One region of the Paraburkholderia sp. MM6662-R1 genome, then DNA from elsewhere that is predicted to be linked to it. Evidence: predicted binding sites of a transcription regulator. Region 1 holds the regulator's gene; each other region holds the start of a gene.
What was found. The regulator FNR, encoded in region 1, switches genes on or off when oxygen is low (the NO sensors DNR and NnrR bind a similar motif). The targets are predictions, from matches to a motif close to TTGATNNNNATCAA.

Region 1 (2,268 bases):
CGGTCAGCCGTTGGCCGAGATCGTCGTGCAGTTCGCGCGCCATACGTTTCTGCTCGTTTTCGCGGGCGATCTGCACGTGGGTGGATACCTGATCCGCGCGTTCGAGTTCCGCGAGGCGCATACGTTCGGTCAGGTCGCGCGTGATCTTGGCGAAGCCGAGCAGCGCGCCCGACGCGTCGTGCACGGCGGAAACGACCACGTTGGCCCAGAAACGCGAGCCGTCGCGACGTACGCGCCAGCCCTCGTCCTCGGTGCGGCCTACGGCTGCGGCGATTTCCAGTTCGCGGGCGGGCTTGCCGGCCGCGATGTCTTCCGGGGTATAGAACTTCGAGAAATGCTGGCCGATGATTTCTTCGGGCGTGTAGCCCTTGATGCGCTGTGCGCCGGGATTCCAGCTGGTCACGCGGCCGGACACGTCGAGCATGAAGATCGCATAGTCCTGAACCGCATCGATCAACATGAAATAGCGATCCTCGACTGGCCCATCCGAAACGGACGCCGCACTGCTGAAGCAGAAAGACTCGCCGCTCGACAGACCCATCGCTCCTCCGGGCGGTCACGCAAGGCCGCGCACCGCAATGCACCGAGTTATATCAGTTCGGGAGCGCTTGTTCCACCCGGCATGTCCCGCGAACGAACGTGAGGCGAGCGTCGCGTCGGCGTTCAAACCCGAGCCAGTCCTTCCGCGTCTTCGATGCGGATCGTTTTGCCGTTCGCCTTGACGAGGCGCTCGCGCTGGAACTTCGAGAACATCCGGCTCACCGTTTCGAGCTTCATGCCCAGAAAGCAGCCGATTTCCTCGCGGGTCATGCGCAAATGAAACTCCGCCGCGGAAAAGCCGCGCGCCTTGAAGCGCTTCGACAGATTCAGCAGAAACGTCGCGACGCGCTGTTCGGCGCTCATCGTGCCGAGCAGCATCATCTGGCTCGATTCGCGCACGATCTCGCTGCTCATCATCTGGTAGATGTGATGCTGCATCGGCTTCATCTCGCGACAGATTGCTTCGAGTTGCGCGAACGGAATGATGCACACGACGCTGTCTTCGAGCGCGATCGCATCGCAATTCTGCTTGCCCTCGCCGATGCCGTCGAGGCCGAGCGAGTCGCCGGCGATCTGGAAGCCAGTCACGTGCTCGCGGCCGTCGCGATGCATGACCACGGTCTTGAACGATCCGGCGCGGATCGCGTAGATGCTTTGAAACGCGTCGCCCGCGCGATACAGCGCGTCACCGCGTTTGATCGAGCGCGTCGAGCAGATCAACGTGTCGAGTCGGCTCAGTTCGTCGGATGTCAGCTCGGGCGGCATGCAGATCGCGCGCATCGCGCAGGTGGAGCAGCGCGTCACGGCGTAGCGTGTGGCCGCGGTGCGTGGCACGACGTGGATCGGTACGACGTGCGAACTGCGGGGCGCGTCGTGGCGGGGTTCACAGACTGTGGCAACTTGCATGCTCGGCTCCTGGCGCTCAGACCGGATGCGCACGACGCGCATAGGCAATCGCTTCGATGGCACGGCAGGCGAGTTCGAACTCCGAGGTCTTGTCGAAGCAGAAGTCGGCGCCCGCCGCTTCGCACGCTCGGCGAAACGCCGTCGTGCAATGATTGGTCAACACGATGCTGACGATGGACGGCCGCACCCGCGACAGCGCCGCGAGCAGCAGCAGATTGGTCTTGCCCGAGAAGCACGGGTCCAGCACCGCGACATCGGCGCGACTCGCGACGATGTCGTCGAACGTGTGCTCGACGCCGGCGGACTCGCCGGCGATTTCGATGCCGGGAATCAGCGCGATCAGGCAAGCAAGCCGGCGCCGGACCTCGGTCGCATCGTCGACGAGGAAGACTCTCGATAAGGTGGCTGGCGGGGCGGTGTCCATACCGACCAGTATTGGCGACCTCATCTCAGAAATATATCGGCGGGGATTTAAGCGGCGCTAGGAGTTCGGGTAGTGTTGTAGGAATATTCCTAGTGCATGGCTGGCGATGGGGTATGTAGCCGAGTGCGAGTACACGGCTACTTTCGACGTGACGGCTTCGAAAGTCGCAGGCATGCAGTTGATCAAGTAATCACGGAACGAGCCGATAAAGACCCATTGACCTGCGTCAAGCCGCGCGGCGGCGCGCGCTTCACACTGTCGGCGCGGACACGCGACGGCACCGCTTCGGTTCATGCCAGCGCTTTCACAGGGAGTCCAACATGTATGCACGAATTCTGGTTGCGCTCGACGACAGTCCCAGCGCGCAGCGCGCCTTTGCCGAGGCGCTGAAGCTCGCG
Region 2 (2,268 bases), on a different contig from region 1:
GCCACGCCGGCGCGGCGCATGCGCGCGGCGGCGGCGTCGGTCACATGCGCGCCTTCTTCGAGAAGCGCGTCGCGGACATAAGAGGGATCGTAAGAGGGCACGTCATACGTCATGAGCGGGACGTTCACGACATACAACGGCTGCAATTGCGCGCCGGCTTCGTGTGCAAGTTGCAAGGCGGCGTCGAGCGCATGACTCGACGTTTCACTGCCGTCGACCGCAACCAGAATCTGCTTGTACATGGCGAACTCCCCTTAAGGAGGCGGCTTAGGGCCGCGCCTGCAGAGCGCCTGCGATTGTCAGTGCGACATCAGCACCGGCACGGTCATCGACTGCAGCACCGTGCGGGTTGCGCCGCCCATCACCAGTTCTTGCCAGCGGGCATGGCCGTAGGCTCCCATCACGAGGAGGTCCGCACCGAGCCCGGCTGCTTCCGATAACAGGGTGTCGCCAACCGACGCGGCCGGACCGGCTTCGACGTCCTTGACTTCGACCTTGATGCCGTGCCGCGCAATCACCGCTGCGATGTCGGCGCCCGGAAGACGGGAGCCCGTTTCCCTGCGAGCGCCGTTGACCGCGACGATCGTGGTGAGCCGCGCTGTGCGCATGAACGGCAGCGCGTCATGCACGGCACGGGTGGCTTCGCGGCTGCCGTCCCAGCCGACCATCACATGGCCGCCGGGGGAAGTGACGCTGCTGGCGTTCGGCACCAGCAGCACCGGCCGGCCCGCGGACATGACCAGGTTTTCGGGGAAATAGTTGCCGACGTACGACTCCGGATCATCCGGATCGTCCTGGCCGGCGATGATCAGATCCGCGCAGCGTCCCCGGTGCGGCACCGCGAGACTGGCTGACTGATCGACGGCGACCCACTCGCCCGCCACCCCGGCCCGGCTCAGCTCCGCATGGAAGAGGCGTTCGAGCGCGCCGCGCCGCTCGGCGCGCAGCTGCTCATGCGTCGCGTAGTAGCTGGCGGTGCCGGCCATCACGTACAGCGAGCGCGGATCGGGACTGAACAGGGCGAATACGCCGGTCAGATGGGCACCGAAGTGCTTCGCGAGGCGCAGCGCGATTTCGAGCCGCGGATGCGCGCGCCGGCTCGTATCCAGATGAACGACGATGGTTTTGTAGCTCATTGCGAAGCTCCCGGAAAGTGAATGGGCGGCGCCCGACCATGTGAACTGAGTCTATGAGCCGATGGCGCTGCGGCGTTGATTCAGATCAACCGTGCGACTGGTGGGGCGGGGACAGTGGAACCTGAAGACGACGGGGCGCGCCGGTCCGCAAACGCCCCGTTCACGGGCGCCCTGAGCCTGCCAGCGCACGTTCCGCCGTCAGCTTGGCGAGTGCGGCGGATGCGAGCCTTACGCGCACGCTGTCGGCACGGCTCGTGAGGATGATCGGCAGCCGCGCGCCGAGCACGAGACCAGCCGCGTCGGCGCCGGCGAAGTACATGAGCTGTTTGGCGAGCAGGTTGCCGGCTTCCAGATCTGGCGCCAGCAGGATGTCCGCCTGACCGGCCACGGGCGAATCGATCTGCTTGATTTTCGCGGCCGCCAGGCTGATTGCATTGTCGAAGGCGAGCGGGCCGTCCACTAGCGCGCCCGTGATCTGACCGCGCGCGGCCATGACGGTCAGCGCGGCAGCGTCGAGCGTGGTCGGCATGCGCGAGTTGACCGTTTCGATCGCGCCGAGGACCGCGACCCGCGGGAGTTCGATGCCCAGCACGTGCAACAGGTCGATGGCGTTCTGGCAGATATCGCGCTTATGGTCGAGCGATGGCGTGATATTGACCACGGCGTCGGTGACCACCAGCGGCTTCGAATAGGCCGGCACGTCCATCGCATAGACATGGCTGATGCGCCGCGAAGTGCGTAAGCCGGATGTCCGTGCGACGACCGCGCCGAGCAGTTCGTCCGTGTGCAGACTGCCTTTCATCAACGCGGCGACCCGGCCGGTCGCGCCCATTTCCACGGCACGCGCAGCCGCCGCATGACTGTGCTCGACCGCTTCGATCGGCACACCCGCGAGGCTGAGATTGGCGGCCTCGGCAGCGGCGCGGATTTTGGCTTCGGGGCCGATCAGCACCGGTTCGATCAGGCCTTCGTCGCGGGCTTCGATCGCTGCCAGGATGGCTTCTTCCGAGCAGGGATGAACGATCGCCGTGCGCAATGCGGGACGCACGCGAGCCTGCCGCATAAACGCGTCGTAGCGGTCGTGACGTCGCAAGGCGACCTCGGCATTCGCTGTGCATGGCCACACTACCGG
Region 3 (2,268 bases), 560 kb from region 1:
GTCTGGTTGCTGCCGACGCGCTCGAATTCTTGCTCCTGCAGGACGCGCAGCAGCTTTGCCTGGAACGAGGCCGAGATCTCGCCGATCTCGTCCAGAAACAGCGTCCCCTTGTCGGCGAGCTCGAAGCGCCCCTTGCGCGAATTGAAAGCGCTGGTAAAGGCACCCTTCTCATGACCGAACAATTCGGATTCCAGCACCGTCTCATGGAGCGCCGCGCAATTGAGCTTGATGAAAGGCCGCTTGGCGCGCGGCGACAGCTCGTGAACGGCCTTGGCGACCAGCTCCTTCCCGGTACCGGATTCGCCGCGCAACAGAACCGTGCTGTTCGATTCGGCTACCACCGCGATCTTCGCGAGCAGCCCGCGCAGCGCCGGGCTGTCGCCAATGATCCCCTCGATCTGAAACTTCTTACGCTCACCTGCAGGGTGCTTGAGCTCGGACAATGGCTTTTGCAGCCCGTCCTTTCCCGCCATCAGTCGCTCGCGGTCGCTCTTGAAAAAGCGATGCAGCTTCACCGTCTGCCCCACCAGGTTGGCGACCATGGTAAGCAGCCGCACGTCGTAATCGAGCCGGAAGTTCGACCCATAGTCCAGGATGCGGTCGATGGTCAGCGTGCCTACGACTTTCGCGTCGATGCGAATAGGGACGCCAATGAACGACACTCGCATGTTGTCGGAGGCACCGAGCACGCCCATGTCGGCGGCACTGAAGCCCGAATGCACCGCTACGTTCTCGGCGACGAGCGGCCTGTCCGTCGCCATGATCTGGTCAATTGCCTTCTGCGGCAGGCGCATCCGGTAGTGCTCATCGCTGCCTTCGCTCCAGTCCGCGCCAACGGTAATGTCCGGTACGCCATCATCGTCGAAGAGAGAGACGATACCGAGCCGCATCTGAACAAACGATTGCAGGCGATCGATGACGTTGGCCAACGCGACTTCGAGCCGGTAGGGGGCGGTGAGTACCTTCGATATTTCGAAGATGCCGGTAAGCACGCTCTCGTGCCACTGCACAATAGGGACCGCGTGGTCCGTCTCGGACTTTGAGCCAGGCCTTTCGCGCACGGAAGCGATATGCAGCATGACGACGTCCCCGTTGTGGGGACCGTGCTCCCCGTCACCTTGTTCGGATTTGCGGGCATTGTGTTGCATATCATCCTCGATCTAGCGCCCAATTTCACGGGCTGACTTCAAAAGATAATGCCCTTTCATGGAAGGACGGTGAAACTGTAGTGCCTTGATGTACTTATTTTCTGCTTTTGCGATTTCGCTGCGTGGATTCCGTTAGGAACGCGAGTTCCATTGATGTCGCTCAAATCAACTGCGATTTGTCTACTCCAGGTGCAGCCGATTACAGGTGTCGTCCATCATTGATTGCTGCCTCGGTGCCCGTGAGATAACTCGCCGCATCCGAGCATAGGACGAAGATGATCTATCTTTGCGACCTCTTCGGGCGTGCCCGCCCGGCGCAGCGGGATATTTGGCACAAAAAGCGCTTCCGTGTCGGGCGACAAAATGTCCGTCTTGAACTGGCCGAGGACGTGTGGAAACTGTTTTCAGATCGTTAGATGCGAGTCTATCGGTCCGATCAATCTGGTTTGGTAAGTCATGGCTGCGTTAGCGTAACGTTTCAAGTGCAAAAAAAGCCCCTCCGGGCTCTAGGTGCCAGCCATCCTCACTACCTCTATTGTTTTGGCAATCCAAAGTATCTTCACAGGCGCTGGGCCAGTAGCCGTCGTACTTGCGCACGTTCTGGCCAAGAAAATCGAAACCGTCTGCAATGTTCGTGATCCGGGTCTTCTCTTCCGAGCGCTCCAGATCTTGAGCGGCCATCAACTGCCTGAGCGCCGGAAGCACCTCGAATTCGAGCACTTCTTTCGACATACCGGTCACAATAAAGTCATCGGCGTAGCGAACGACGTTGAGTTGGGCCTTGCTGCGTGCCGCCGGGGTGAAATTACGCTCGGTCATCAGAGCATCGAGCACGACGAGCAGATTGAGATCGAGGCCCTTGAAACGCATGATCCCAACTTATCCATAGTGTGGATGCGTTCCATCAAAACAATCGATTTTACGAAATGTACGGCATGGAGGATAGTGTTCCTGGTAAATCCATTTCAATTTCGCAAACCTGCTGGCGCCTTCGTCGTGCCGGGTAGCGGATGAAGTGTGTCGTAGAACTGAGCGAAGCCGAGGAAATGACGTTGCAGCAGTTGTCGATCAATCACATGCATCGGGACACGCGCACGCGAGCGGCGGCCCTGTCGCCCCT

Region 2: OKW39_RS01775 (universal stress protein) is a predicted target of FNR. The motif match lies at 1,212-1,225, and genes of this name have one in related genera.
Region 3: nifA (nif-specific transcriptional activator NifA) is a predicted target of FNR. The motif match lies at 1,299-1,312, and genes of this name have one in related genera.

The regions. Positions count from the first base shown of each region.
Region 1 covers NZ_JBNDLV010000003.1:1,302,996-1,305,263, reverse strand. Annotated here, with positions in the region: gene OKW39_RS28970 (PAS domain-containing sensor histidine kinase) at 1-541, opposite strand, end outside; gene fnr (fumarate/nitrate reduction transcriptional regulator Fnr) at 664-1,446, opposite strand; gene OKW39_RS28960 (two-component system response regulator) at 1,463-1,870, opposite strand; gene OKW39_RS28955 (universal stress protein) at 2,191-2,268, shown strand, end outside.
Region 2 covers NZ_JBNDLV010000001.1:387,529-389,796, forward strand. Annotated here, with positions in the region: gene OKW39_RS01770 (universal stress protein) at 1-242, opposite strand, end outside; gene OKW39_RS01775 (universal stress protein) at 300-1,136, opposite strand; gene OKW39_RS01780 (bifunctional enoyl-CoA hydratase/phosphate acetyltransferase) at 1,297-2,268, opposite strand, start outside.
Region 3 covers NZ_JBNDLV010000003.1:744,055-746,322, forward strand. Annotated here, with positions in the region: gene nifA (nif-specific transcriptional activator NifA) at 1-1,148, opposite strand, end outside; partial or broken gene OKW39_RS26205 (hypothetical protein) at 1,614-1,925, opposite strand; gene OKW39_RS26210 (hypothetical protein) at 2,159-2,268, shown strand, end outside.